Regions from separate parts of the Desulfosporosinus sp. FKA genome, predicted to be linked through region 1. Evidence: a T-box and tRNA genes for the amino acid it is inferred to sense, from the RefSeq annotation. Region 1 holds a T-box; the other holds one or more tRNA genes.
What was found. A T-box is a leader RNA that pairs with one kind of tRNA and senses whether it is charged. The one in region 1 lies ahead of ileS (isoleucine--tRNA ligase), so its partner is inferred to be a tRNA-Ile.

Region 1 (15,225 bases):
GGATGATGTTTTGGTGATTGAGGCGTACTCATTAAGTCACCGATCATTGTAAAAGGATATTCCTGAGAAAATATTCCCGTTCCGCTTAATTCACTAAAATACTTGGAGGGTTTACGGTCATTCAACAAATGGTTCTCAAATTCATTATACATTTGCATGATATTTTCTCCATTTAAAATAGTTTAGTTTATAGTTACCCAAATTCCTCGAATCTACTCCTCATATACTTAATCACCTATGACATTGTTAAATGCTAGAAAAAGAAGTATTATAATTAGAATCTAATTCTCAGAATTCAATTGATAGAGGTGTAAACTATGATCAACGATCCCATAAAAACTTTCGTTACCGTAGTTGAGCTCAAAAAATTCTCTCATACTGCAGAAGAACTTTATCTTACCAATACTGACGTTAATACACAAATTGACCGTTTAGAGCAAGAACTCGATGCAAAACTCTTTAACAATCCTTCCGACTCGTCCAACCATCTGGAACTTACGCTCGCTGGTGAGATTTATTATAAATATGCCAAACAAATTATTAATTTACAAGATAAGGCGAGGGAAGAAATTAAAAATTTGACCAACATGGTTACAGGCAGCTTGAGAGTTGGGGGAAGCTATACCATTGGAGAATACATTTTGCCTTTTGCCGTCACTGAATTCGCTGCCCACTATCCTGGAGTAGAAATTGAAACGTCCATCGCTAATACAGAAGAAATTATTCAAGCAGTTCGAAGGAATCAACTAGACGTTGCCCTTGTGGAGGGGGAAGTCAATCATACAGACATTCAAATCCATTCTATTATGGAGGATGAAATTATCCTGGTTGTTCCCAACCAACATCCTTTAGCTAGACTTCCTATTGCAACCTCTGAGCATCTCCAAGATCAAGTATGGATACTCCGGGAAAACGGTTCAGGAACTCGCGCTTTTAGCGACAAGCTTATTAAAGAATGGGGTATCAACGTCAGAAAAAGTTATGTTTTTGGAAGTGGTCAAGCAGTTAAACAGGCTGTTATTGCTGGTCTAGGAATTGCCCTTGTCTCACGCTGGATCGTACGAAAAGAATTAAATGCCAAAGAATTAAAATCTCTGAGAATTAAAGGAAAACGACTTACTCGTTCCTTTTACTTAATAGAACCGAAGAATCAAGAAGCAAATGAAGTAACGGAAGCTTTCACAGAACAGCTCCTTGGTCAAGATCTTATTACATCGTGGAGAAAATTAACCAAAAAGGGAATTGATCTATAAAAAGAGAATTCCAACAGAATTCACAGTATATTATTGATGGGTTACGGGGGGAAATAATGCCATTTATTCTTAACGATGATATAAGAATCAATTATGAAATTGAAGGAACAACAAAGGGAGAGTGCCTTGTTCTGCAGCATGGATTTTACGGCAGTATAGAGGATTGGTATGATTATGACTACGTTGAAAGGCTTAAGAAAACCTTTAAATTAATAGTAATTGATGCTAGAGGGCATGGCAAGAGCGATAAACCTCATCGTTCAGAGCAATACTCTTTATATCTACGGGCCCAGGATGTAATTAAGGTACTTGATGCTGAGAACATTGACAAATGTCATTACTTCGGTTATTCAATGGGAGGCTGGATTTCCTTTGGATTAATGAAGTGGTTCACGTCGCGCTTTAAAGCTTTTATTCTGGATGCCATCCATCCTTACGAAAATGATATGCTTTCTTTACGGGACTCTGTCGTAAACCTTGAACATTGGGTCCCGCAACATAACATCTCTGACGAGCATAAACGAAGGTTTTTATTGAATGACAGAAAGGCGTTATTAGCGGCAGTCGAAGAACCAAGAACTAATAGCACTGAGCTCTTAAAAACCATGTCGGTGCCGTGCCTAATGCTGGCCGGAGAAAATGATCCAATTTATGAGAAAGTAAAAGAAAGCTCGAAATTATCCCCCTTCATTGAGTTTGCAACAATTCCTGAAGCCGATCATTGGTTTTCTTTGTATAAGAGTGACTTCCTCATTCCACAAATAGAAGGATTTATTGAAAAGGTGACATTTAAATCTCATTTTCGCAAAAACTATAATTCAGAGAATCAGCCTTAATCTATGTTGTTTCAACAGAACAAGGAGAAAGGAGTCTATACTTTGTTAAACTTTGATTACTCAATCCCCACTAAAATTTTCTTTGGCAAAGACCAGATTCAGAAACTACCAGAACAAATATTAGAATTTGGTTCACGGGTACTTCTTATTTACGGCGGCGGAAGTATTAAAAAAATCGGATTATACGATCAGGCAATAAAGCTATTAAGGGAAACAAACATCCCCTTTTGGGAACTTTCCGGAGTAGATCCAAATCCAAAAATTGAGAGTGTCCGCCGCGGAATTGACCTTTGCCATAACCATCAAATTGATTTCGTCTTAGCTATTGGAGGAGGAAGTACCATTGATTGCGCGAAACTAGTTGCCGCGGGTTATTCTTATTCCGGCGATCCTTGGGATTTAATGATCGGTGAAGGACAATTCGAGAATGCTCTGCCCATCGGTACAATTTTAACTCTAGCTGCGACAGGCTCCGAAATGGATCCTATCGCAGTCATCAGTAATCCTGAGACAAACCAAAAACTTGGAATGGGACATCCCTTAATGGCGCCTAAGTTCTCAATTCTTGACCCGACTTACACCTATTCTGTCCCTAAAAATCAAACTGCTGCAGGCATTGCCGACATTATGAGTCATGTTTTCGAAGCCTATTTCAGCAATATAAAAAGTGCATATGTACAGAACCGATTAGCTGAGGCTATCTTAAAAACATGTATTCATTATGGTCCTATTGCTCTGGAGGAACCCAATAATTATGAAGCTCGGGCTAATTTGATGTGGGCCTCCAGTTTAGCTATCAATGGGCTTCTGTCTTATGGAAAAATGCGGAAATGGAGCTGTCATCCTATCGAACACGAGCTGAGCGCTTATTATGACATCACTCATGGGGTGGGACTTGCCATTATCACACCGCATTGGATGGAGCATGTCTTAGAAGATAGCACCGTTGAAGTCTTTAAGAACTATGGTGTCAACGTTTGGGGCTTAAACCCTAATGAAGATAATTATACTATAGCGAGAACAGCCATCTCCAAAACGAAAGAATTCTTTATCACCTTAGGGCTTCCGACAACACTAAGATCAGTTAATATTGATGAAGAAAAGCTCGAACTCATGGCCGATGCCGCCACAAAAAAAGGGACTTTAGGTGAATTCCGCCCCATTAATAGTCAGGACGTCCTCCAAATCCTAAAGTCCGCTTTATAAGTCCGCTTTATATGCCGCTTTAACCTTTAAAAGGTATAACTTATGGAAATCCCTCATTCGTAAAGGATTTCCGTTTTTATTCGGTTTTAGCCGCACGAGTTCACTCCTTCCACTTCTACGAATGGGAACAGTTCCCATACCGGATTCACTCGCCTACTTGAAAAGCTCCCATCGGACAATATTTCACGCATTTTTTACACCCGATACATTTATCTTGATTAATCACAGGAGCATTAAAACCAATTTGTTCAATCGCCCCCACCGGACAGACCCTTATTGAAGGACAAGGATGATTTTGAGGACATCTATCTTTGTTAATGGATACATTCATGAAAGCACCTTCCTTGCAAATAAATAATAGCAACGACTATACCATTCTACGGTATACCCCTAGCGGGTATAAGTGTACTTGAATTATGGTATCCTGTCAAGAGGATGGTACAATTCTTAGCGGCGATGTAGAACTCTAGCCCACCTGAAAATTACTGTAAAAAACTTTATTTGATTTTTTAAGGCAATCAAGTTATTCTTGTTATTATTATATTTTCGCAAACTTACAAGGAGCTTTTCATGGAGGGAGGGAGTATTTATCATATGCAGCTTTTAAAGGATAAAATCAGAAACGACGCAAAAATCATTGAAAATCGCATTATTAAGGTTGATAACTTTTTAAATCACCAGTTAGATATTTCGCTATTCAATGAAATAGGTAAGGAATTCAAACATAGATTCGCCCATAAAGAAGTTACAAAAATAGTTACCATTGAAACCTCTGGTATTGCTATTGCAAGTATTGTTGCTCAATACTTTAACTTTGTACCCGTTGTATTTGCTAAAAAACATGCTGGCATTAACATGACTCAAGATGTTTACGAAGCAAGAATTTATTCCTATACAAAAGAGCAGGAATATACGATAAAGATATCAAAGGAGTTCCTAACTTCTAATGACAAGGTATTAATTATTGATGATTTTTTAGCTAGCGGAAGTGCACTCATTGGATTAATTAACTTGCTGTCCCAGAGTGAGGTGGAAATTGCCGGTGCAGGAGTCGTTATAGAAAAAACATTTCAAGAAGGCAGACAACGCATTCTCGAAAAAGGTATTCAATTAGAATCTTTGGCCATCATCGACTCAATCGAAAATGGACAAGTTATTTTTAAGTAACCTCGTTCAGCTAAAGCTGAACATCGGGGCTTCGGTGATGAAAGCGCCTAGCCCATAACAAATGCTATCGCGCTGAAGGATGGACTCTGCCCAATGTCAGTAAGGTATGGGAACCGCTCCCACTTGTAGATGCGGATCTCTCACGATTGGATAAATAACTTCTCTAGATTCTGCCAATAGAAAGAGACCGCTCTCTTATGAGCGGCCTCTTTCTATTTACGAGCTTTGGATAATAACTGAAATCGTTCGGCAGATTTAGCCTTTTCATATTCATTTTTTTCAGTATTAATAATATCGGTTGAAAGATGATTGGCAATTAGTTCAGCCTGCATCGCATCCAGAGTTCGGTAGAATTGATTGTCCACGCTGGCCTCAAGCATGTTCCCAGCCTGAATATATTTTTCAGCAAGCGCAGAGCGATTTAATGTCCCGGATTTTTTTCCTTGTTCGTACTCTTGCACAGCCGCTGCGTACAAAGCGTTTAAGCGGCTTAAGGCGAGATTTTGCAGATAACCAAACTGCGGCGTATACTTTTTAATAATCTCATCTTGAGTAACCCCTTTGGCACTCGTGGATGCATTCGCAAAATTTGAGGTTAATGTTTTTTCAGCATTTTGTTCTGTTGGCGTATGCTGCTGAGAATTTTCTCTTATATCACTCTGCCTGGTCTGATCCCTATCCGTTTTGCCATTATCAACTGCATTTGAACCAGTTATCTCTTTGGGAAGGGCAATGTTAAAAAAATCAGCCCCAAACTGATTTTGCAGTTGTTTCTGAATTACCGGGTTGGGTCTTAAATATTTATTGTATCCCCATATTCCTCCAAAGCCTATTAACACAAGAATAACCCCAGAAATTAGCAAAAGCTTTTTTTTCATAACTCCTCCTAACCATTTGAACACATTTACATATTCGTTAAAGAGACAGCTTTTTAGGTTAATAGGCTGATTTTGAAGCAAAGAGTGTTCTTTAGCTGAGAGTTTTCATACAATTTTATATTGTAATCTATGTCACTATAATACCACAATTTGGTTTACCAGTATATATTTTCATATTATATTCAATCGTGAGACTTCCACTTCTTGTGGGAGTGGGTCCATCGTTAACTTCAGGTGGGGTAGAGTCCCAATCTGAAGCCCCGATGTTTAGCTTTGGCCGAACGAGTTCACTAGTTTTTCAGAAAGATACATACCCAGTCCAATAATACTCTCAATATGCAAAAAATCTTCAACAGAGGGATCAAATAGAATTGTGGCATTGGCCTCAACTTCTTCGTCCCCTTCCCAAACGATTACACACATGGGAATCTCGGGAAAGGCTTGAAAAGTCACAGATGCGTCACCTAAGTTTGTAGGTTTTCCATTCATGGCGGCAGCACTTACTAACAATTTCTGAGATTGCCAACCAAATGCCTTGATAAGAGGAATAATCGAGTTCTTCTGAAATGCTGGATAAAACAATGCTCCTCCATTAGCGATTTCTTTAAGGCTAACCCACCTGTTTTCTTTTTTTCTAAATGGTCCTGCATAAACTAAATAATTCAACATAATTATTGATCCCATAATATCGGGAACATACTTGTCGCCTTTACGACAAATCCTCTCACTGAGACAGTCAAAAACATATGTCGAGCCAAAGAAGTTCAGTTCGAATTGATGGTTGGTGCTGTTAAATGTTACAGCACGATAGGCTGAAACCTCCTCAGGAAGCTTCTTCTTTATGTCATTCCAATATTTGTCGTAGGCAACTCGATAATTTGTTTCCAATTTAATCCCTCCGCAATCCAAATGTTTTTTTTGCAAATCGAAAATGAGTATTCTAAGACCACTCTAACAATAACGAGAAATTGCATCTGTATAATGAAACGTAGTTTTAAGATATTTGCATTTGATATATGATTTTTGCATTAAATTCATGACAAAAAGCACTATTCTAATTTAAAGAAACAAGTTAAAATGAAATATGCAAGAAATATAAGGAAAAACCCGCAAAGGAGACGAAGACATTGGAAAATTAGACATTAATTTTAAATTAATATAATTATTGGAATAATAAATAGTAATTTTATAACAGATATGTCATATTTTTAGTTATATATAACATAAAACTTTACCCAATCGTAAGATTCCCACTTCTTAAGTGGGAGTGGGTCTCCCGTGCTCTGCTTCGGTGGGGGTTGAGTCCCCCACCGAAGTCTCGATGTTCAACTTTAGCTAAACGAGTTCACTATTCTTAAAAATACAGCCTTATATTGCTTTGCGATTTGACGAAAAAGACGATATAGAATAATTGGAGGCGAACCATGAAAGGGTCCATGCAGCGAAAATTAGTAGGCTTAATTCTGGTCTTGTCCCTGGTGCCAACTTCGATTTTAGGTTTCTATAGTTATGAGGATGCTAATTCTGTTCTTGCTTCAGAGCTTAAAACCTCCGCCTCTCAATCGGTCACTAAAGTCGAAGAAACAACGAACATGTTTATGAAGGGTATTGAGCAGGACGTTAACCGCTTAAGCAACGATCCCAGCGTTATAGGAATTACTCCAGGAAGCAACGGATCTCAGGCCTTAGCCGTTTTTAAAGCCTACAAAGAATCTAACAGTGATGTCCTAAATGTTTATTTTGGTACTGCAGACAAGCGCATGATTCTCTACCCGTCAACTCAACTTCCAAATGGATATGATCCGACAACACGTCCCTGGTACACGCAGGCTGAGAAGGCAAAAGGGATTGTTTGGACTGATCCCTATGTAGATGCAGGTACTAACCAATTGGTCATTACTGTTGCTAAACCTGTTTACAATCCACAAACAAATGAACTTCTTGGAATTATGAGCATTGATATATCCCTAAATTCACTCACTCAGATTATCTCACAAATGAAAATCGGTCAGCAAGGTTATTTAATTATGCTGGACAAAAATAATAAAATCATGGTGGATCCTGACAAGACTCAATTAGGAAAAGATCTTTCGGTCCCTGAACTCAAAACTGGTTTGGCAAACAGTACTTCCGGAGTTGCAGACTTTAAGGCAAGTGGCGGTCGGTATTTCGGAAGCTTTGACACCTTTAAGAAAACAGGCTGGAAATTTGTTGGAGTTGTAAGTTATGCTGAAATTCAGACCTCGACCTCCCAAATTCTCCATCACACCGCCATAGCTTCAATACTTTTAGCTATTTTGGCTATCGTTGTAGGAATTCTTTTTTCTAAAACTGTTACCAAAGCTTTAAATCTATTGGTTGAAGATGCCCAAAAAATCGGAAATGGGGACTTTACCGTACGTTGTAAACTGACCTCAAGCGATGAAACAGGAATTCTAGCTGCAACCCTTAACGGAATGGTTGAAGAGCTTGGAACTCTGATGAAAAACATTCAAAATCTCTCCCTGCACGTCAGTACGTCGGCCCATGATTTAGCAAGTACTGCTATGCAAACGAGCAAATCTGCGGAAGAAGTATCGACAACCGTTAGCCAAATTGCCACCGGCGCCTCAGATCAAGCAACTCAGGCAGAACAGGGATCTCTGTTTGTGGAACATGTATCTAATAATTTTCAGTCATTGGAAATGAGCAGCAATAATATGCTGGAAGCCTCTCAAGAGGCCGCTCAAGCTAATCAAAGAGGTATCGATTCGGTTAACGAGCTTACAACAACATCGCAAGCCAATAAAGATTCCATCGACAAAATCGAAAGTGTAATTTCTCTCCTCAATAATAAAGTGCAAGCTATCAGTACCATTCTCCAAGCAATTACCACGATCTCCGAACAGACAAACCTCCTGGCACTTAACGCCTCGATTGAAGCCGCACGTGCCGGCGAAGCGGGTAGAGGATTCTCTGTAGTTGCCGAGGAAATCCGAAAACTTGCAGAACAGTCCTCAGATTCGGCAAATGGCATCCGACAAATTGTTTTAGATATTCAAACTGAAAGTCAGCATACTGTCGGTGTTATGCAGGAGGTTCAAACACAAACTGTTGCCCAAATGTCTGCGGTAACTAAAGTCAATTCATCATTTGCGGATATTTCCATAGCAATTGAGACGATCCACGAAATTATACAACAAAATACAGATCATATGAAAGAAGCTTCAACTAATAGCGCTAAGGTCGTTGAAGTTTTACAAAACATATCGGCTGTTTCCGAACAAACAGCAGCAGCCTCTGAAGAAGTTACAGCTTCAATGCAGCAAACGTCAAACGCCGTTGAGCATGTTGCTGGAACCGCGGAAGCACTGGATAAAGTCGCGAAACAGCTTACTGAAGAAATTCTTAAATTTAAAGTTGATGACTAGTCAGCCAAAAAAACCTTTAAACCAAACAAGGTGCTTTGCCTCAATGGCAAAGCACCTTGTTATTATTAATGAGCACCTGACTCCTGTAATCTTGAAATTATTCCAGTATAAATTGAAGAAATAAGGCAAATCATAAAAAGAATTCTAATTTAAGCAGGGGGGAATTAGGGTGGCCAAACCAGATAATCGTGCCGATAACGATGTCCATTTGCAAGAACATATCAACCATACTCTAGCAAAATTGCATGCCGCAGAAGAATATCTTAATGAACATGCCGAAGAACTATCTGCAAAAGACAAACAAGATATCGAAGCCAAAAACGAGCGGCGCAAAGAGAGTATTAATGCCTTTATTTCAGAAAAAAGAGACGAGTCTCAGAAATAACACCTTGGTGCCTTTAATAAGAATGACAGTCTATCTCTTCCAAGAAAAGGGCTGCCATTCTTTATTTAGGATGATCGGCTCTGCTCTTATGACCTTAATAATAAGAAACTATAGATTAAAAATTTGGGAATACTAAGCATGAATTTTAAAGGAGGTAATTGAAATGGCTGAAAATAAATCCAAGGAAAAGTTTATCGCTAATCCTATTGAAAGACACGACACAGCGGCTTGGCGGGGACATATCGAAAACGTCAAACCGGAATCGAATGTTCCTATCCCCAGTGAAGAATCCGTACTTAATGCCAAAGAATGGGTAGATACAAATTCTCTTTCTTAAGTATTACCCTGGGCAAAGACAGCAAGCCATAACACATCTGTCGTGAACTTTATTGTCTAATAGTGAATGAACTCCGTACCACTTTCTTCCCTTGGAAAGCGATACGGAGTTCTTGTTTTTTATGAGTAAATTTGTTAAGCGGCAGATTATAGTTTTTCCAGCTTCAGACCTGTCTTATGACCATTAAGATTTTGTTTTTCCAAACTCGGATCATTAACCTTCCCAATAGTGACGGCTAGAGTTTCCCGTTTAATATAGTTTTCAAACAACGTAACGGCCTCGCTTATTTCCTCATCGCCATCAAAGAAGATATTAATCCTGTCCATCATTTCGTAGCCGTTATTTTTTCGCATTTGTTGTACCTTGGAAACAAACTCCCTCGCATATCCTTCATCAATTAGCTCTTTCGTCAGTGTTGTATCCAGAATTACGAATAGATTGTCCTCCACGGTCATTGTGAAGCCTTCTTTGGCAGAAATCGAAGTAATCACATGATCTTTAACCAGTTCTACGTTTTCTCCCTCTACCTCAAGCGAAACAGTTTCCCCCGCTTCTAATTTAGGCACGATCGAAGAAGCGTCTAAGGCTGCCAACACTTTGCTTAAAGACTTTATTTTCGAGCCAAAGATAGATCCTGCTACTTTGAAATTGGGTTTGAGACTAAAGCTCATATACTGATTTAAATCTTGAGCAAAAACAACTTCTTTAACATTTAGTTCCTCTTGAATTAAAGGAAGCATATAGTCTATTAATTGTTGATATTTGCCATCGATTAAAATCCTTTGAATTGGCTGCCGCACTTTAATCTTAACTTGTTCCCTGGCCGCTCTGCCCAAGCCTACAAGATTTCTTACCAAATCCATTCTTGTTTCCAGCTCGTTATCAAGCAACTGCACGTCAGCGACAGGATAATCAGCCAGATGAACTGACAGTTCATCTGTTAGTCTCTTAAAGAGCTCTTCCGAAATATAAGGTGCAAAAGGCGCTACCAGTTTGGACAGTCCTACAAGAATTTCATAGGTAGTATTGTAGACAGCTTTCTTATCATCTGTTAGTTCTGTACTCCAGAAACGACGGCGTGCACGTCTGATATACCAGTTGGAAAGATCTTCATTGACAAACTCCTGAATTTTTCTGACAGCTTTGGTTAGGTCAAAAACATTTAGATCTGACTCAACAGCTCGAAGGAGACTGTTATATTTCGACATGACCCACCGATCGAGTTCTGGGCGATCCTTATACTCAATGAAGAACGTTCTCGGATCAAGCTTATCCGTATTGGCATACAAGGAAAAGAAAGCATAAACATTTCTGAGGGTGCTGAAGAATTTACTTTGTACCTCTTTCAGCCCTTCAATATCAAATTTTGTTGGAGTCCAAGCCGGAGACACATAGAGCAAATACCATCGTAAAGCATCGGCTCCGTATTGATCAAACAATTCAAAGGGGTTGACAGTATTTCCTTTGGACTTGGACATCTTATGACCGTCCTTATCCAGGATCAGATCATTAACGAGAACACGTTTATAAGGGGCAACACCTTTGACAAAGGTCGAGATCACGAGCAGCGAATAGAACCATCCCCTCGTCTGGTCAATCCCTTCACAGATAAAATCTGCCGGAAAGACTTGATCAAAGGTCTCGCTGTTTTCAAAGGGATAGTGCTGCTGGGCGAAGGGCATTGATCCACTGTCAAACCAGCAATCAATTACATCCGTAACACGAGTCATCGTTGCGCCGCATTTCTCGCATTTTAGATGAATACCGTCAACAAAGGGCCGGTGCAATTCCACTGTTTCATCCAAGGGTTCCAGAGATTTCTCTATTAACTCTTTGCGGGAGCCTATGGATGTGGTATGCCCACATTGGCATCGCCAGATATTAAGCGGTGTGCCCCAATATCGGCTGCGGGACAGTGCCCAATCGTTGACATTCTCCAACCAGTTGCCAAACCTTTTTTCTCCCACATAATCAGGATACCATTCAACCTGGTTGTTGTTTTCGACTAATTGGTCTTTAAATTTGGTAACTTCAATATACCAGCTCGGTTTCGCATAATAAAGCAGGGGAGTATGACATCTCCAACAATGGGGATAATTATGATCAACTTTTTCCTTTTTGTATAATTTCCCTTCTCCGTGCAGCCACTTGATGATCTCCAGATCGGCATCCATAACAAAAGTACCTGCCCAGGGTGTGGTCACAAATTTCCCGGTTTCATCAACTGGTTGGAGCACAGGCAGGTTATACCTTCGCCCGGTGTTGTAATCATCTTCACCAAAAGCCGGAGCAGTATGAACGATTCCTGTCCCATCCTCTGTCGTTACATAATCGCCTAAGGTAACAAAGAAGGCCTTTTTATCTGATTTCACGAAGGGCATCAACTGTTCATACTCTACATGCTCAAGGTCCCGACCAAGGATTTCGTCCAAAACCTCAAACTCTTCTCCCAGCACTTTGTTGGACAACGTCTTAGAAACATAATAGACTTCATTATTTTGTCTGACTTTCAGGTATAGTTCCTGAGGATTTACTGTCAGGGCCACGTTTGAAGGCAAAGTCCAGGGCGTGGTCGTCCAGACTAAGAAGTATTCCTCGGCATCTTTTTTCTTAAACTTAACGTAGACAGTATTGGTCTTTATTTCCTTATATCCTTGGGCAACTTCATGGGAAGCCAACCCCGTACCGCAGCGTGAACAATAAGGGAGGATTTTATGTCCTTCATAGATTAAACCCTGTTTGAAAAACTGATCAAGAATCCACCACACGCTTTCAATATAATTATTATCTAATGTCACGTAAGGATGATCTAAATCAATGGAATACCCCATCCGTTTTGTCATTTCCCGCCACTGTTTCTCATAACTAAATACAGATTCCCGGCATTTTTGATTGAATGCGGCAATACCATAAGCTTCTATTTCCTGTTTATTGGAAAGCTTAAGTTGTTTTTCGACTTCGATTTCTACAGGGAGCCCATGAGTATCCCATCCGGCTTTACGTTTAACTTGATACCCCTGCATAGACTTTAAGCGGCAGACGGAATCTTTAAGAGTTCTGGCTATAACGTGATGGATTCCCGGTTTACCGTTAGCTGTAGGAGGCCCTTCATAGAAAACAAAAGGAGTCTTACCTTCTCTAATTTGAATACTTTTATCGAGTATCTCATTTTTGTCCCAGAAATCAGCGATTTCGCTTTCTTTATGAGCTACGTGTTGCTCAGCTAAAGGTTTGAAGTCAGCCATGATTATCTTCCCTTCTCAATGAGTTAATTGTGGCAAAAAACTGTGGCAATAACAACAAAAGTCCCTAAGTCTATGACTTAGGGACGAATTATCGCGGTACCACCCTTTTTATTAATGGATTGTTCAAGAAACAATCCGTTAATCACTCAAAACATGTAACGTATGTCACTCGGAGCAGCTTAATTAGTTCAGCCGCCCAACTCCAAGGTGATCTTCATAAAGAACCTTCGTCATAATCTTTCAGCCAGGGATTATGTCTCTAAGAACCGGATTCTAGATTACTGTCCTTTTCATCGTTGTTTTCCATACTTTAACCGAAATTATAAAACTTTAAACCTACACCATTAGTCTTTTACTCAAGGTTAACATTTACAATCCCCCCACGTATCCTCGAATTATAATACCCATACGCCTAAAAATTGTAAGAAATAACGTAAAAATCCAAATTAAGCGTCTGCGAGAGGGGTAATAAAGTTAGCCAATTAGTAGATCTAATTAATAAAGTTTAACCAATATTTTGTTAAAAGTAAACCCTTCCTGGGATAATTCGTTACTTTTTTATCTAGAATACTTTTTTAGCTTGCTGTCCACGCTTTGTCTAAATGCCCAGCACCTGACATAGGACTGTAAAGTAACTCCAATAAAAAAGAGAACGTTACAAATAAATCTAAGGTTAAAGCAACGTCCTCACTCTTCAACTAATCGTGAGACTCCCACTTCAAGTTGGAGTGGCTCCCGTTCTCTGCTTCGGTAGGGGAAGAGTCCCCCACCGAAGCCTCGATGTTCAGCTTTAGCTGAACAAGTTCACTTTACTTATAAACCGGTTTTCAATATTGCATTTCTGCAAAACGCTTTAAGGTTTGATATTTATCTCGAGCATGACCCTCAGCAACATCGAACATTTCCTGTGCGACATCCGGGAATACGGTTAGCAGAGAAGAGTATCGAATTTCGCCTTTGAGGAAGTCTTGGAAAGAAGCCGTTGGCTCTTTGGAGTCGAGTATAAATGGGTTCTTCCCTTGATCTTTAAGGCGGGGGTCAAAGCGCCAGAGATGCCAATAACCAGCTTCGACAGCTTTTTTCTGCTCAAAAATACTTGTTCCCATTCCTGATTTTATCCCATGGTTTATGCAAGAAGCATAGGCAATAATGATTGAGGGGCCATGATAACTTTCGGCCTCAGCAATCGCTTTAATTGTTTGATTCATATTCGCTCCCATGGCTATTTGGGCAACATAGACATAGCCATAGGTTGTGGCAATGAGGCCTAAATCTTTCTTACGGACTCTCTTACCTGCTGCTGCAAACTTGGCGATCGCTGCCGTCTGCGTAGCCTTTGAGGATTGTCCGCCGGTGTTGGAATACACTTCCGTATCCATGACCAGAATGTTTACATCATCACCGCTGGCGATGACATGGTCGATACCGTTATAACCGATATCATAAGCAAAACCATCACCGCCGAAAATCCAAACGGAAGGTTTAATGAGATAATCTTTCTTTTCTTTGATTTCACAAAGAAGCGGATTACCTGCAGCATCTTCATTCTCCATCACTTCAAGCAACCGGGCAGAAGCTCTTTTTGATCCTTCACCGTCTTCCATATTATCAAGCCATTCACGGAAAGCGTCTTTGAGATTATCGCTTAATGCGCTTTCTAATCCTTGGCGCATCAATTGAGCAAGCTTTGCTCGAACCTGTTTAGAACCTAAGTACATACCATAGCCGAACTCGGCATTATCTTCAAATAAAGGATTCATCCAAGCGGGGCCTTTGCCTTCGGCATTAACCGTATAGGGAACCGAAGGTGCACTGCCTCCCCAGATTGAAGAACAACCTGTGGCATTAGCAATAATCATCCGATCACCAAACAGCTGGGTTACCAGGCGAGCATAAGGTGTTTCACCACAGCCTGGACATGCTCCGTGAAATTCAAGCAGCGGTTGGGCAAATTGACTGCCTTTCAGGGACTTAACATCCATGAGATGACGCTTTTCAACAACATTTTTAATCGCGTATTCCCAATTTTCGGATTCCATTTCTATTTCATGGTCAGCAGGTTTCATGACAATGGCTTTACCCGGTGCGGGACAAACGTCAGCACAGTTTGCACAACCGGTACAATCGAGGGGAGCAACCTGAATTCGGTAGTGGTAACCTTCCAGCCCTTTGCCGATCGGTTTCTTAGTTTTGAAAGTATCTGGAGCTTTCTCGAGTTCGCTGTCATCCAAGAGGAAGGGACGGATCGTTGCGTGAGGACAAACATAGGAACACTGATTACATTGGATACATTTATCGATTTGCCATTCAGGCAAGTAGACGGCAATTCCTCGTTTTTCGTAGCGTGTAGTGCTTAAGGGGAAGGTCCCATCCTCCACCCCAACAAAGGAACTAGTCGGCAAGTCTTCTCCTTCATGACGCGCCATAGGCCTTTGAATATTTTTAACAAAATCCGGTTCATCTTTAACAGGCATTTCCTCCTCCGGAACTTCAGCCCAGGAAGCAGGA
Region 2 (15,225 bases), on a different contig from region 1:
AATGTTCAGGAATAGCAGCACAATTCACGGCAATAAAAGGCCCGTTAGCACGTTGGCTTGAATTATGAATACTCTGAGCGAATAGTTCCTTACCGGTTCCTGATTCGCCTTCGATCAAGACAGAAGATTGGGTGGTTGCATACAAAGCAGCCATTTCTTTAAGTTCAAGCATGTTGGCGTTGTTTGTCAGAATATCTTCGAAATGATGCTTGGCTATAAATCCTTTATGATAAATCCGCTTGCGAATTTGTTGCTCTAAGTTCTGGACTTTTGTAACGTCTTGAAATGTACTCACGACACCGACCGGTTTGTCATTGAGAAAAATGGGTTGACGAGTAGCCGTTATTATCCCCCCATTGATCTTTTGAAGATAAGCGATTTCCGGTTCGCCATTCTTATAGACATTAGGAATTCCGGTATTGGGAACGATGTCTAAAACCTGTTTTCCCAGGGCATCTTCTTTCGGCAAACGGAAAATCCGTTCCGCTGAGGGGTTGAAGGTGACAATTCGATTTTGTTCATCCGTGACAATAATTCCCTCAGCTATGGAATTCAAGACTGCATTTAAGCGAATGGCTTGGTTTCTGACGAGTTGATGGACTTGAACGACGTGTTTCGTTTCCAGGATTGAACGGTAAACAGTTTCTTCTCCGGAACATATCTCAATTCCTTCTAAACCTTCTTCTTGAGCTAACTGAATGGCAACATTGCCGCCGATAATTACTTTTAGGCCACGCTTTTTAACATCGCTTACAGCTTGTATAATATCTTGTTTATTTAAATATATATATTCATGTAGAGTTTTGTTGAACATCGCTTCAATATCGCGTATACCATATATGTTTCGCCCATAGTTGAAGAAGGCGATGTCATTTACTTCTTTTGGAACTTGATACATAGACCGTACGATATTAAATTGGGTAATCGGAACGGAAATAACAGGGATGTCCACCACCCGCCTAATATACTCGGCAGTACCTCCTCGGCTCAAAATTGCATCTACTTTAGGTTCTATTTTCTGCGCAAGATTTGCAGCTTCCTCGAAGGCGGCAAATACATTGATATAGTTTATGCCTTCGCGTTTTGCTGTTTTTTCAAAGACCTCAGATAGTTTTGGATAGCTGGCAATTAGGGCGAGATTGAGTTGATCTAAATCACGTTTATTGTTCATACGAATCCCTCCTCAATAATTAATTTTTCCATATTTCATACAGATCCTTTGACTTGCAATGCTGTTTCAACTAAACGGTGTTGCAAGCCAAAGGAATAATTCAATGAGATGTCATTGAGGATTGATTTTGACAGGACAGTTTTCTGCTTTGTTTATGAAGCAATATAGATTACAATAAGAAAGACACATGCTCCAGAATCCATGAGCTTCATAAATTCTTCCCTATGTATAAGGCCTACATAGTAGACAATAGATTTTTAAACGGATGTTTCAAAGGATGAGTGAGAAAATGAAAAAAATTATTCTAAGTGCAGATAGTACCTGTGATTTTGACGATAAACTAAAAGAAAGATATGAGCTAAATTGTTGTCCATTACATATTCTTTTAGCAGAAAATGATTTTCGGGATGGAATTGACATTACACCGGATGACATTTTTGATACTTATCAAAAAAGACATATCTTGCCTAAAACAGCAGCTCCGAATCCTGCAGAATATGTCAATTATTTTAAAAGGTGGACGGATGAAGGACATGATGTTATCCATTTGAGCTTGGGATCAGGACTTTCGTCTTCTTACCAGAATTGTTGTCTAGCTGCACAGGAATTAAAAGGTGTCTATCCGATCGATTCAGGCAATCTCTCAACAGGAATAGGTCTTCTTGTAATTGAGGCGGCTGAACGTCTAGCAAAGGGAATGTCGGCTGAGAAAATCTCTGAGGAGGTTAAAGCTTTAAGGAGCAAGGTTCAGGCGAGCTTTGTCCTGGATAACTTAACTTATCTTTATGAAGGGGGCAGATGCTCTGCTCTTGCTGTCCTCGGGGCTAACGTCCTTAGCATTAAACCTTGTATTGAAGTGGACAATAGCAGCGGGAAAATGAAGGTCGGCAAAAAATATCGAGGTGCCTTCGATAAGGTTCTGAAATCCTATACAATAGATAAGTTACATGCCTATCCCGATATTAATTTAGATAGGGTATTTATAGTTCATTCTGGTATATCCTCCGAATATATCAACCTTGTTCGGAAAAATGTTGAGGAAATAACCGGTTTTAAGGAAATCATAATTGCAAAGGCCGGTTGTACGATTTCTTCTCACTGCGGGCCTAATACACTTGGCGTAATGTTTATGACCAATTAGTTTGGGGAAAAATCTTGCTCTAGTGAAATACAAATTTAGGCCATAATCAAGGGAGTAACAATGAGATTATGGCTTTTTTATTGCAGAGGAAAGGTATATTGCCGACGGATGAAATAAAGACAAGATGGGAGAACTTAGCTTGTCTGGAAAATGAGGAGATATGTCGATGTCAGACAGAATTGAGCCTTTGAAGGTAGATTCTCCTAACTTGGATACTCGCTTAACTATACGTGAACGAACAGAAAAAAATGAAGAACGACTATCGGTTTATGCTGCTAAGAGTAAAACGGCCCTCCGAGAACGTATGGAAGAAGAATGCCCCATTCGCACAAAATTTCAGCGGGATCGGGATAGAATTTTACACAGCAAACCCTTTCGGCGTTTAAAGCATAAGACTCAGGTTTACATCGCCCCTTCAGGGGATCATTATCGTACGCGAATGACTCATAGTCTTGAGGTTTCGCAAATCTGCCGCACCATTGGACGAGGTTTACAATTAAATGAAGACCTTATTGAGGCGATCGCTTTAGGGCATGATGTCGGCCACACTCCCTTTGGACATGTTGGCGAAGAGGCCTTGCAGAAGATCATTGGGCACTTTGAACATAATGAACAATCGATTCGAATTATGAACGTACTGGCACGTGAGGGCTTAGGGTTAAATTTGACAAGGCCTGTTCTTGACGGGGTCTTGAACCATACTGGAGAGGGAATTCCGTTAACCCTTGAAGGTCAAATTGTCAAAACCGGTGATCGTATCGCTTATCTCTGCCATGATTATGATGACGCATTACGAGCAGGGTTATTATCCCAAGATGATTTGCCGCAAAACGTGAAGAAGATATTAGGAGAAAAGCCCAGTGTTATGATTTCGAATATGGTCGTCGATATGATCGAAGCGTCGGAGGGAAAATCACAGATTCGCCAGACCATTGAAGTTGGGGGGGCAATGAACGAGTTTAGACAGTTTATGTTTGTAAAAGTATATAACAGTGCTGCTTTGCGGGAGGAACGGCGTAAAGGGCAGTACATTGTTCAAGCTCTGTTTGACTATTATATAAAGAATATCGAAAAATTGCCGAGCACTTATTTAGCTTGGGCTGAAGGCGACAAAACTCAAGCTGTAGTCGACTATATTTCCGGATTGACTGATAATTATGCCATTGATCTCTTTACAACTTTATTTATCCCGCGCTAAGACCGGCAGGGGTAAAGCAGGGGGCAAAAAAGAGAAAGACTATAGAAACTGAAATTCGTTTGCTATAACCTTTCTCTTAGCAATTGTCAATTAGATATTGGATTATTTTGATGCAAGAGTATAAGTTTTAGAAAAGAGAACCAAACTAAGGTTTGGGCAAAAGTCTGAAAAGACAACCTAAAATTTACATGACATGTATGCATACTTACTACTTACGTAGTTATTTACGAATCAAACTTTGATTACTCTTGAGCGGGACACTGGTATCCAGGCCTCCAAGAATAGCATCTTGTTTTTGCCCTTCTAAAAGGAATTGAACGCTTTGAACACCAGGCAAGTTCGTTATGCTATCTACGATACTGTAGATAGTCATCAATTCAGCGTCCGATCCACCGCCAAAATTCTTTCGAAATTGACTCGAAAGGTTAAGGGTAGCAATTCCGTTTTGAACGACAGCACTCCTCAAGATCGTTCCTTTAGGAAGGGGAGTTTCTGAACCTGAAGGAGGAGATGACAGCTCTTTAAACATTGCTTTAATAACTTCCTGATTTGAAACTTCAACAGTCCGTTGAGCAGGAACTAAAGCGCTCCCATCGGCATTAGGAAAGTAAAGTGTTAGTTTTACTGTTTTTGCTTGCGTTGCTGAACCTTCCGGTTCACTCGCTGAAGGTGATGAGGGTGTTGTTGTAGCAGTTGTTTGGTTATCTGATGATGACTGGGTTTGCTGAGTTTTTGCTGAGTTACATCCCGCCAAAACTGTGACGATAAGTAATAAGGCTATAAACATGAAACTATGTACTTTATGAATACCTTTAGTCATAATTTCTCCTTCCTCAAAATCGTCCTGTTTTAACAGGCCTATAAAGGACGATGCTCACAACAAGTTTAGTTTATTCACTGCTTATTCTAACATGCTTTTTGATAATGTTAAAGGGTATGGAAAATTATTCCATAATTTTTAGCCCCCTGAAGGGTTTTGTTAAGGAGAAAAGTCATAGTTGTGAGGCAAATATTTGTCGAAGAAAAGAGGGATTATGGACTAAAAGAGAGAATTAAATAGATCTTGAAATGAGAATTGCATCCTTCTTAAAACTAATTCTTGATAAGGGGTTTAAAAAAGAGGATTCCGTGAATTTTCGGCGAAGAATTGTTATAGAGATAGGGTTGACAAACCATCTGAATTGTGAAAGCAAATCGAAGGGCGAAGAACGTGGAAAACAGGGTTCATGAGGAATTAATTCCAGACGAAGTTATCGAAGAAGTGCGTATGCGTACTGAAATCGTTGAGGTCATATCTGAATATGTCAGCTTACAGCGCAAAGGTAAAAATTTCTTAGGCCTTTGCCCATTTCATGCTGAGAAAACACCAAGTTTTACGGTGACTCCCGAAAAACAAATGTTTTATTGTTTCGGTTGCCATACGGGGGGAAATGTTTTCTCTTTTCTTATGAAAAAGGAAAATTGGACGTTTTTAGAAAGTGTTCAAAGGTTAGCGCAGAGGTGCGGTGTTGTGCTCCCAGAAAAGGAAATGTCGACTCAAGAGCGAGAAAAGGCTCGGCTCCGACGACGCTTTGAAGAAATTAATGAATGGGCAGCCAACTACTATCATGATCTCCTGTTAAAGTCACCCGAAGGGGAGCCCGGGCGAAGTTATTTTAAAAAGCGCGGTCTAGATTCCGAGACGATGAATAAATTCCGTTTAGGGTATGCTCCAGAGCGGTGGGACGGTTTACTTGAGTATTTGCAAACACGCGGAGTACAGCCTTCGGAAGTCGCTGAAGCTGGGCTGGCCTTGGAAAGAGGAAAGTCAGACAAGAATGGAAGGAAATTTTACGATCGTTTTCGCAATCGAGTACTATTCAGTATTCTTGATCACCGCAATATACCGATTGCTTTCGGCGGACGCGTTTTAGATGATTCTGTTCCGAAATATTTAAACTCACCTGAAACGACTTTTTTTAATAAGAGACATCATCTTTACGGGATGCATCGAGCTCATCAAGGAATTCGAGAAAAAGGTTATGCCCTTTTGGCTGAGGGTTATATGGATGTTATTGCGCTTCAGAATGCAGGGTATCCTAATGCCGTAGCATCCTTAGGGACTGCTTTAACACGGGAACAGGCTAATCTCCTGAAAAGGTATGCAGGGCGCGTCGTTCTTCTGTATGACTCTGATGATGCAGGTCTCAATGCTGCCATACGCGGAGGAGAGATCCTTCGCGATACAGGACTTCAGGTTGAGGTTGTAATCTTGAAAGGAGCAAAAGATCCCGATGAGTTTTTAAAAAATCACAGCCATGAGGATTTTGACAAACTTGTTAAACAGGCAGTGACGTATGTTGAGTTCAAATATCAAACATTGACTCATAATCAACCTCCGCAGAACATTTTAGAGAAAGCTGAGCTGGTGCACAAGCTTGCTCCTGATATCCTTAAGGTGGTCAGTCCAGTTGAAAGAGAAGGGTATGAACGGTTCTTGAGTTTAGAGCTAGGGCTTACCTTAGAAGCGGTACAGCGTGAGATTAAAAGCCTGCGACAGAAAAAAAGTAAAAAAGAACGTTCTGGTGAATATTCGCCACAAAATCCGATTAGTTCTGAGAAAAATAGGGATAATATTAGTAATGCCATTATATGTAAGAGTGATTCGGAAGCCCCTCAACCGACCGTTGAACTGGGGGTATATAGAGCGGAACGGACACTTTTGCGCTTGTTATTAGAAGATATCTCCTTAGTAAAAAAAATTAAGGAGCAATTAGGAACCTCCTTTTGGAGAGTTTCCACGCATCAACAAATTTTTGATTATCTCGATCAGGAAGGCAGTTTACCTAACCGTAGCAATGAAACGGTTCAAAGTCATTTGGCAAGCCTACTCCTGGAAGAGTTTGATACATCCCAAACTGAGCGGTTGCTTGAAGATTGCATTCAAGGTATTCTCTCTGCTCAAACAGAGGAGACAGTTGAAGATCTGCAGGCTCGTATGGTTGCCTTAGAAAAATCCGGTGACATGGCAGGGGCCATGGCTCTGTTGAAAGAGATAGGAGAGCGGTTGAAACGTGGCAAATAGTAAGGTTAAAGGCACTCAAATGAAAGATCCTAAGGAGGACAGGGGACAATTGAAACAAGAGCAGCAAATGGACAACGTTCAGGCTCTTATACAAAATGGCAAAAAGAAAGGTTCCCTAACCTATGGAGAGATTATGGATGCTCTTCAAGGGATTGAGCTTTCTGCGGATCAAATCGATGATATTTACCAACAACTTGCTCAAATGGGAATAGACGTTGTGCCTGGGCCTGAGGATGTTGAACAGGAAGTCTTAAAAAAGGGCAAAGTTGACGATGATGATGACCTCGTGGATGATCCGGATGAAATCGAAGAAGAGACAGAAGTCGATCTTTCCGTTCCAGAAGGGGTAGGTATTGATGATCCTGTCCGCATGTATTTGAAAGAGATTGGCCGGGTTCCTCTTTTATCTGCTGAAGATGAGATTGAGCTAGCCAAAGGCATGGAGGCGGGAGATGAAGAATCAAAACGTCGTCTTGCGGAGGCTAACCTACGGCTGGTAGTCAGCATTGCTAAACGTTATGTTGGCCGGGGTATGCTCTTCTTGGACTTAATCCAGGAAGGCAATCTGGGCTTAATTAAGGCCGTAGAAAAATTCGACTATACCAAGGGGTACAAGTTCAGTACCTATGCAACTTGGTGGATTCGGCAAGCTATTACACGCGCAATTGCCGATCAAGCACGTACGATTCGGATTCCTGTGCACATGGTTGAAACGATTAACAAACTCATCCGGGTTTCCCGGCAGCTCTTACAAGAGCTGGGGCGTGAACCTGCTCCCGAAGAAATTGCCAAAGTGATGGATATTCCCGTTGAACGTGTGCGGGAAATTATGAAAATTGCTCAAGAGCCGGTCTCTTTAGAAACCCCCATCGGGGAAGAAGAAGACTCTCACTTGGGAGATTTTATCCCCGATGATGATGCTCCCGCTCCAGCCGAGGCAGCTTCTTTCATTCTCCTGAAAGAACAATTGGAGGAAGTTTTGGAAACGTTGACGCCACGTGAGGAAAAAGTCCTTAGGCTTCGTTTTGGACTTGACGATGGCAGGACCCGTACCCTGGAAGAAGTTGGACAGGAATTCGGCGTAACACGGGAACGAATTCGGCAAATTGAGGCCAAAGCTTTAAGGAAATTGCGTCATCCGAGCCGAAGCAAGAAGTTAAAGGATTACTTGGAGTAATTAAATACGATCAAGATTTAAGATTTTTAAAATAAAGGCTTGACTATTTCGGAAAGATTAACTATAATTATCCGTGCAAAGGGCATTCCTCGATAGCTCAATGGTGGAGCAACCGGCTGTTAACCGGTAGGTTGTAGGTTCGAGTCCTACTCGGGGAGCCAATTTATTTTTCCCTTTTCGGGCCCATAGCTCAGCGGTAGAGCCCCCCGCTCATAACGGGTTGGTCCTAGGTTCGAATCCTAGTGGGCCCACCACATTCGAATTCGATTGAATTGGAAATAAACAATTATACGACGTTCAATAATCGTGGTTCAAGTTAACCTGGAACTTCGATTATTGAACGTCTAATATCGAATAAGGGCGATTAGCTCAGCGGTAGAGCGCATCCTTCACACGGATGAGGTCATTGGTTCGAGACCAATATCGCCCACCAATGAAAGCAAATGATGGACTGTGGCAACTATGCCGGGGTCCATTTTTAATTTAATCCTTCTTGTTTCTCTGATGCGTATTTGGATATAATACTTTATAATATAATTTCGAATATAGAATTCTTATTTTATGAGGTGACCTATGACCTTTTCAGTAACATTGGGTCCGCGCCTTCAGTTGGTTGCATCCCTTGTTCCTTTAAACGCCAGCCTTGGGGATATTGGGACAGATCATGCTTATTTACCGATTGCGCTTGTAGAAGCCCAGAGAATTGCCAAAGCCGTTGCCGTCGATGTTCACGAAGGACCTTTTAAATCTGCCTTGACTGCGGTTAAAATACGGCAGCTAGAACCGGTTATTGATGTAAGATTGGGAGATGGGCTGAAGCCTCTTGCAGCAGGGGAAGTAAATGTCTTAACCCTTGCCGGGATGGGTGGGAAGACCATGTTAGAGATCTTCGCTGCTCGGCCAAAGGTATTACAAGCAGTGACGGATTTAATTGTTCAGCCTCAAGGAGGGGAAAGAACGTTACGTTTGTCTCTTTTGAACAGTGGGTGGCGCTTAAAAATAGAACGATTGGTCAAAGAAGATGAGCGCATCTATACAGTTATGGCTTTTTCCAGAGATGAAGGCCAAACCATGGCTGAATTATCCTGCCAAAAGGATGTCTGGCTTCAACGACTAAGCCCTCAAAAGCCGGAGAATAACAAGTTTTTAGGGCACTCAATGATCGTTGATAAGCTAGTCTGGTATTTTGGTCCTCTGATTTTAGAGGAAGCCACAGACCTTCTGAGAGAATATCTGGATGATTACAGCGGGATGCTTAGACGACAATTAGAACAAATGAAGCTATCCAATAAATCGGAAACTCTTGAAAAAATCAGAGATGTATCTGAGGAGTTAGTTTTGGTGGAGGGAATCAAAAAATGGCAGTATCGATAGGCCTTGTGGCACAACATATTGAAAAACTTGCCCCGAAATGCTGGGCCGAAGAGTGGGACAATGTTGGTCTGTTAGTTGGATCTGGTTCTGCGCCCGTTGAGCGCATTTTGATTGCTTTAGATGGGACTTTAGAGGTAATTGAGGAGGCTAAAGACTTTGGGGCGCAACTTATTGTTGCCCATCATCCGCTTATGTTTCGGCCCTTGAAAAATTTGAGGTCGGATAATCCTGCGGCAAAGATTCCCTTAACATTGTTCAACTATCAGATCGGATACTATGCGGCACACACAAATCTTGACCAGTCGAGGCTGTCATCCAGCCTAACATTAGGAGAGATTTTAGGCCTAAAAGAACTAAAGCTTCTTGAAGAGCAAAGTAATAACAGTAACTATAGCCGCCAAACCAACTTGAGTTCAGCAAATTCCACAGAGGAACTTCGTGGGTATGGAGTTATTGGTTACTTGGAGCGCCCGGAACCATTGGAAGTTGTCTGGGAGAACTTTTTGGAACGTTTGCTGCAGTCAAATTGTTATGCCCATCCTTATAATTTGACAGGAGTACGCTTAGCCGGGTCACTAAAAAAAGATGTGCGCAAGGTGGCAATTATCAATGGCAGCGGGGGCCGGTTTGTGCCGAAGGCACTGTTTAAAGGTGCGGATTTACTAATCACAGGAGATGTTGATCATCATGCGGTCCTTGATGCCCTTGAAGGAGGAATGGCTGTGGGCGACCTTGGCCATTTTCTAAGCGAAGCACCTATGCTTCAGGCATTATACTATTACCTGTCTTCTGAAAGGTCGCTGCAAGGTATAGAATTTAAAGTTAGTTCAAAAAATGCATCCCCTTGGCTATAAGCTAGGGGATGTTTTTTTACTTAAGAGAAGGCTAATTCGCGTGAAGACAAAGTCTACATGCTTCGGTTAAGATTTCATTATGGGATATCAACGAAAACCCCTCAACTGCAAAAAGTAAATTGTAGTTAAGAATTAATTAAAAAAGTTTGTGAAAGTGATAATTAATACTTGACACTGAATGATGAATCATGTTATTGTATGTATATAGAAAATAATCAGAAAATAAAATTAAGGCCAAAATATAGTTGTTAATTTTGAATTGTTTTTGGTCTGAAATTTTTAGTAAATAACTAAAGGAGTTGATGAGCATCATGAATCGAGCAGAAGTTCTCCGCATGGAACGCGAAAAGGTTTTAACCAATTTTAAAGAAGATAATGCAAATCGGGCAAAATGGTTAGCAGCCTTGATGGACATTGACGATGAAATGGAAGAAATGGAAAAGAACCAAAACTCTCCATTTGACCAAAACTGATTTTTTTAGTAAAATAACTGAGCGAAGTAAGCTAGATGATCGCGGGAGCAGGGACTGAAAAGTCGCTCCTGAGGAAAGTCCGAGCTCCATAGGGCAAGGTGCTGGGTAACGCCCAGTGGGGGTAACCCCAAGGAAAGTGCAACAGAGATATACCGCCTATCCAGAGACCAGTCATCAGAGGACGGAAGTCAGATATAATTAGTTCTGTTTCCGACATCCGGATTCCGATGACTGACTTCTGGATAGGTAAGGGTGGAAAGGCGAGGTAAGAGCTCACCGGCAGTCAGGTGACTGGCTGGCCATGTAAACCCCATCTGGAGCAAGACCGAATAGGGGAACGATGAACGGCCCGTTTTTGTTCCCGGGTAAGGTCGCTGGAGGCTGTCGGTAACGGCAGTTCGAGATAGATGATCATCACCTCCGCAAGGAGAGACAGAACTCGGCTTATAGGTTCACTTCGCCATGCTTATGGGAAACTGCTCATGTATAATGATACATAGCCGTTTCCCTTCAGTTTTATTAAGATCAGAAAAGGGAGAATCAATGGATTTGATTCTCCCCTTTCTGATCTTAATGATAGACATTTATAAAAAGAGAAGTTCTCTAAATCCTTATCTGATTAAAATATTTTTCACGAACTTAGGGGATTTATGAACCAAGGTATAAATAAAAAGCATAACAAAAGTTATAAAATCGTAGTCTAACATATGGTATAAATCTGAGTGTAAAAGTCGAAATTTGTTGAAAGAAAGATGTTGGTTTGTGCAATAATTTGACTTATTATATATACATATTAGCAATTTGATAGATTGAACTTATTTTATACGATAATAGCTCAAATATTTGTTTCTTAAGTTAAAGAAAGCGGGGATCAATGGTCGTGGATTTGGTATTGAAAAAGTTAAGCCCAAATTCAATAAAAGAGCAAAGAACACCTTTAGACTTATTTGATTCAAAGGGTAGGTTATTGCTTGCAAAGGGAAGCTTAATTACCTCTAATGTCTTGGCGAAGCTTAAGCGACAAGAAGTATATAAGATGGAAACTCGAAATGAAAAAAGGGCATTAATCAAGGCTCCTAAGACAATTAAGGAGTTTTCTAAGGACGTTTATGTAAAGCTTGTTGGCTGTTTATGGAGAATTTACCATGAGGCCCAACTCTTACAGCCACAGCATATTGAGAAGATGCTTGCTTTGGTTAAAGTAATTATGGAAGAATTACGGACAAAAGATACGTTCTTGGATTTGGAAGGTAATCGAATTAATCTTGAACGGTATAAACAACATGATTTTGGGACCTATATGCATGTTTTGAATGTGGCTTTATTGTCTGCAATTATTGGGCTACAGCTGAATTATAATGAAAATAAGCTTAAGAATTTAATTTTGGGAGCTCTGCTCCATGACTTAGGAAAATTACAAGTGCCTAAGGAAATTTTAAATAAACCTGGAATTTTGACGGAGGAAGAGCGAGATGTTATAAAGCAGCATCCTCTTTTGGGAGAAGAAATGTTGAAAGATGCCCGGCTGATATCTTCAGTACTTGCTACGATTAAAGAACATCATGAACGCTGGAATGGCAGAGGATATCCCTTCGGTTTGAAGGGTCAGGAGATCTATCAAGATGCCCAGATCGTAGCGGTAGCAGATGTCTACGAAGCTCTCACGGCTGATAGGCCCTACCGTAAAGGTCTTCCCCCATATCAGGCTTTGGAAATGATCATTGGCGGTTCTGGGACTGACTTTAACCCTCGTTTCGTTAAAGCCTTCCAGGAATCCCTGGTGCTCTATCCCGAAGGGTCCCTGGTTACCTTAAATACCGGTGAAATAGGAGTTGTGGCAGCAATACCCCTGAACATGCCAACTCGGCCACTCCTTCGCCTTTTATATGATCAAGAAGGACAATATTTCAAACAAACCATGTATGTCGATTTACTGCAAGACTTAACTCGTTTTATTAAACGATTAGAATTCAATCAATCCGAATGAGAAAGCAGGTATAAATTTTTGAGATGCTGCGAAAACTTAGGTTGAAAAAACAAACCTTGTGTTTATCTTTTTAGGGGAGAAGCAAGAGAGGCTATAAAGGAAAAAAGACAAGGAGTACTCTTTCTAATGGGTCTTAATTCAGAACTTTCTCCAATGGCCGTGGCCTTAGGTTCAATTATGCTGGGGGCCACGGGACAATTTCTATTTCGCTTAGGCATGCTGACATATGGAAAGGTTACAGTTACGGGGATTTGGAGGCAACTGGGGGCGATTATTTTTACTCCGGCTATTTTTTTAGGATTTATGTGTTTTGGGTTAAGCTCCTTTCTATGGCTTGTGGTGATATCACGCTGGGAATTAAGTTATGCCTATCCTCTGGTTGCTCTGGGGTATGTAATTGCCATCTTCTATGGTACATTGGTTCTTCATGAAAATCTTTCCTTTCCTAAAATTATGGGCAGCATTCTTATTTTGGCGGGGATTAGTGTTCTGGGCTTGTGGGCGACATAGCTTTAAAGAGAGCTTTAGAGCACAGTTGTAAGCTGCTGACAACGGAAGATTCGTGTAGTTTTTGAGAATAAAAGGGCTGTGGCGAGGCGGAATAGAGCAAATTTTGTCGAAAACGAAAGTTGCAAGAAAAATATGAATAGGATAAGATAATCTAAACCCTAGAACTTAAAAAGTCTTTAGACTAAAAAAGGGGCGTGTGTTGGATGCAATTTAAAGATTTTGGGCGCGGAGCACGGATCGAGTTATCCAAAATGGCCAAGTTACTAGGAATGAAGTTTATTGGGTACAATTCAAAGGATCAGCAAGTATCCCTTGAGGTTCACGGCAAAGGTGTTACTTATCCCTTAGAGGAGTTTATCCAGCAATACGAGAGGATCTGTCCTACTGCTTAATTGGAATTTTCTAAAGGTGAAATAATGAAGAGGAGCTTTTCTCTTGGCTTTACGAGAATAGCTCCTCTTAATATTTATCCTTTTTGGTAAAAGAAGGAAGAAACGGCTTTTAAACCGAGGTGTTTCATACCAAAGAGATGTTCAGTACTGCCGGTAAAAAGGATTCCTCCAGGTTTAAGAGCATCTGTGAATTTTTTATAGAGCATTTCCTTGGCTTCGTCTGTAAAATAAATGACAACATTTCGACAGGCAATAAAGTCAAAGCCGGTTTGAAATCGATCGGTTAGGAGGTTCTGATGCTGGAAGGTGACCAATCGTTTTACCGATTCTTTAATTTGATAGCCCTTTTCAGTTGAAGTGAAATATTTTTGCAGGAATTCAGGGGGAGTACTTGCAAAATCATTTTGTTTATAAAGGCCTTCCTTCGCTTGATTCAAAACATTAATGTCAATGTCTGATCCCAAGACGGTAAATTTGCTATTCGGGAAGTATTCCATCAAGGTCATGGCTAAAGAATAAGGCTCTTGTCCGCTCGAACATCCGGCGCTCCAAAGCTTTAGAGGGCTTTTACTCTGAAGGAGCTGGGGGATAATGGACTCTTTCAGAGTTTTCCACTGGTTCGCGTCGCGAAAAAACTGAGAAACATTAATAGTGAGATGTTTAAAAAAAGCGTCATATAAACTTTGATCTGAATTAAGGGCTTTGAAGAATTCAGGAAATGTCGGATAACCGTGGGAGTTCATAAAACTTAGAATTCTTCGCTGCATTTGGTTTTGTTTATAAAATTTAAGATCAAGCCCACTTTTGGGATGAAAAGCTTTAATAAATTCCTCATAGGTATTGGAAATGGATGTTATAGCCAAAAGGATGACACCTCTCTTTTTAAATAAATTAGTGTGATCTTGTAATTTCACTAAAGGCTGACATTTAGGCAAAAAGATCCACAATGAGCCCTTTAATTTCACCGACCTTGGTTAAAACTTCTAAAGGCTTAGCCTGCTGGTCGAGAAGCTGTTTTCCTAGATTTTCTAAAGCGTGATCGATTTTGGAGATGCGAGCCATAATTTTCGGACGACCATGGAAATCCCAAGAGGATTCTTCCTGCATTTTTCGGCTTTGACCAAAGGTTGAACGCAGGAAAGACTTAACCATATCACGAAAATCCTTTAAGTCTCGAATAGAAAGTGATTGAGCTAACTTTTTGCCCTGGGTCTCAAGACGATCGAGAAAGGCTTGAAGTTCAGTCTTTTGAATGTTTTGAGTTTGGGTCAAAACTCCTTTAAAATCGATTGTACGTTCTGAGGAATTTTGAGAATCAATCGTGGAAGAAGAGGCTTGAGTTGGTGTTTCGATGCGAATAGACATAGTTATTCTCCTTTAGAAAGGATATTTATAATGCAAGCCCTTTTGCCTTGGAGTGTCTTTCCTGACTTCTACTAATGCGTTGCTGTTGGTGAAGCCGAATTTGCTGGCGTTGAAGAAACGTTACTGGTGGGTTCCGTAACATCATATTTAGAACGAAGAATGACAAGATCGATGCGGCGGTTTCTAGCTCTTCCTGCTTCTGTATCGTTAGAGGCAATTGGCCGGTATTCACCGTAACCGGTTGCAGAGAGACGATTAGGGTCAATGCCGTCATGCTGCAAAATTTGCACTACATTAGTAGCACGGACTACTGATAATTCCCAGTTGCTAGGAAATTGGGCAGTATGAATTGGTAAATTGTCGGTATGGCCTTCAACCCTGATTTGGTTGGAGGATGATTCAATGACTGTGGAGACTTTCTCTAAGATATTACGGGCATAAGGAGTTATATCTGCCGAGCCGCTTTCAAAAAGCAAGGTTTCTTGAATACTAACGACAAGGCCGCGTTCTTCGACAGAC

Region 2: it has a tRNA-Ile gene. The T-box ahead of ileS (isoleucine--tRNA ligase) is inferred to sense a tRNA for this amino acid. The anticodon was not compared.

The regions. Positions count from the first base shown of each region.
Region 1 is NZ_NAHZ01000027.1:34,128-49,352, reverse strand. Features, by position in the region: gene B5771_RS09855 (HD domain-containing protein) at 1-158, opposite strand, end outside; gene B5771_RS09850 (LysR family transcriptional regulator) at 318-1,253, shown strand; gene B5771_RS09845 (alpha/beta fold hydrolase) at 1,310-2,089, shown strand; gene B5771_RS09840 (iron-containing alcohol dehydrogenase) at 2,132-3,295, shown strand; gene B5771_RS09835 (4Fe-4S binding protein) at 3,441-3,626, opposite strand; gene B5771_RS09830 (xanthine phosphoribosyltransferase) at 3,890-4,462, shown strand; gene B5771_RS09825 (hypothetical protein) at 4,675-5,340, opposite strand; gene B5771_RS09820 (DUF3786 domain-containing protein) at 5,608-6,228, opposite strand; gene B5771_RS09815 (methyl-accepting chemotaxis protein) at 6,765-8,750, shown strand; gene tlp (small acid-soluble spore protein Tlp) at 8,920-9,135, shown strand; gene B5771_RS09805 (DUF3787 domain-containing protein) at 9,299-9,472, shown strand; gene ileS (isoleucine--tRNA ligase) at 9,619-12,717, opposite strand; T-box leader at 12,794-13,020, opposite strand; gene nifJ (pyruvate:ferredoxin (flavodoxin) oxidoreductase) at 13,545-15,225, opposite strand, start outside.
Region 2 is NZ_NAHZ01000028.1:386,771-401,995, reverse strand. Features, by position in the region: gene B5771_RS12505 (sigma 54-interacting transcriptional regulator) at 1-1,171, opposite strand, end outside; gene B5771_RS12500 (DegV family protein) at 1,461-2,312, shown strand; gene B5771_RS12495 (deoxyguanosinetriphosphate triphosphohydrolase) at 2,479-3,510, shown strand; gene B5771_RS12490 (GerMN domain-containing protein) at 3,731-4,330, opposite strand; gene dnaG (DNA primase) at 4,778-6,574, shown strand; gene rpoD (RNA polymerase sigma factor RpoD) at 6,564-7,751, shown strand; tRNA gene B5771_RS12475 (tRNA-Asn) at 7,838-7,912, shown strand; tRNA gene B5771_RS12470 (tRNA-Ile) at 7,931-8,005, shown strand; tRNA gene B5771_RS12465 (tRNA-Val) at 8,110-8,184, shown strand; gene B5771_RS12460 (class I SAM-dependent methyltransferase) at 8,325-9,125, shown strand; gene B5771_RS12455 (Nif3-like dinuclear metal center hexameric protein) at 9,110-9,979, shown strand; gene B5771_RS24325 (hypothetical protein) at 10,291-10,452, shown strand; RNA gene rnpB (RNase P RNA component class A) at 10,476-10,915, shown strand; gene B5771_RS12445 (HD-GYP domain-containing protein) at 11,489-12,439, shown strand; gene B5771_RS12440 (EamA family transporter) at 12,566-12,949, shown strand; gene B5771_RS12435 (hypothetical protein) at 13,153-13,341, shown strand; gene B5771_RS12430 (protein-glutamate O-methyltransferase CheR) at 13,416-14,204, opposite strand; gene B5771_RS12425 (YaaR family protein) at 14,269-14,706, opposite strand; gene B5771_RS12420 (flagellar motor protein MotB) at 14,778-15,225, opposite strand, start outside.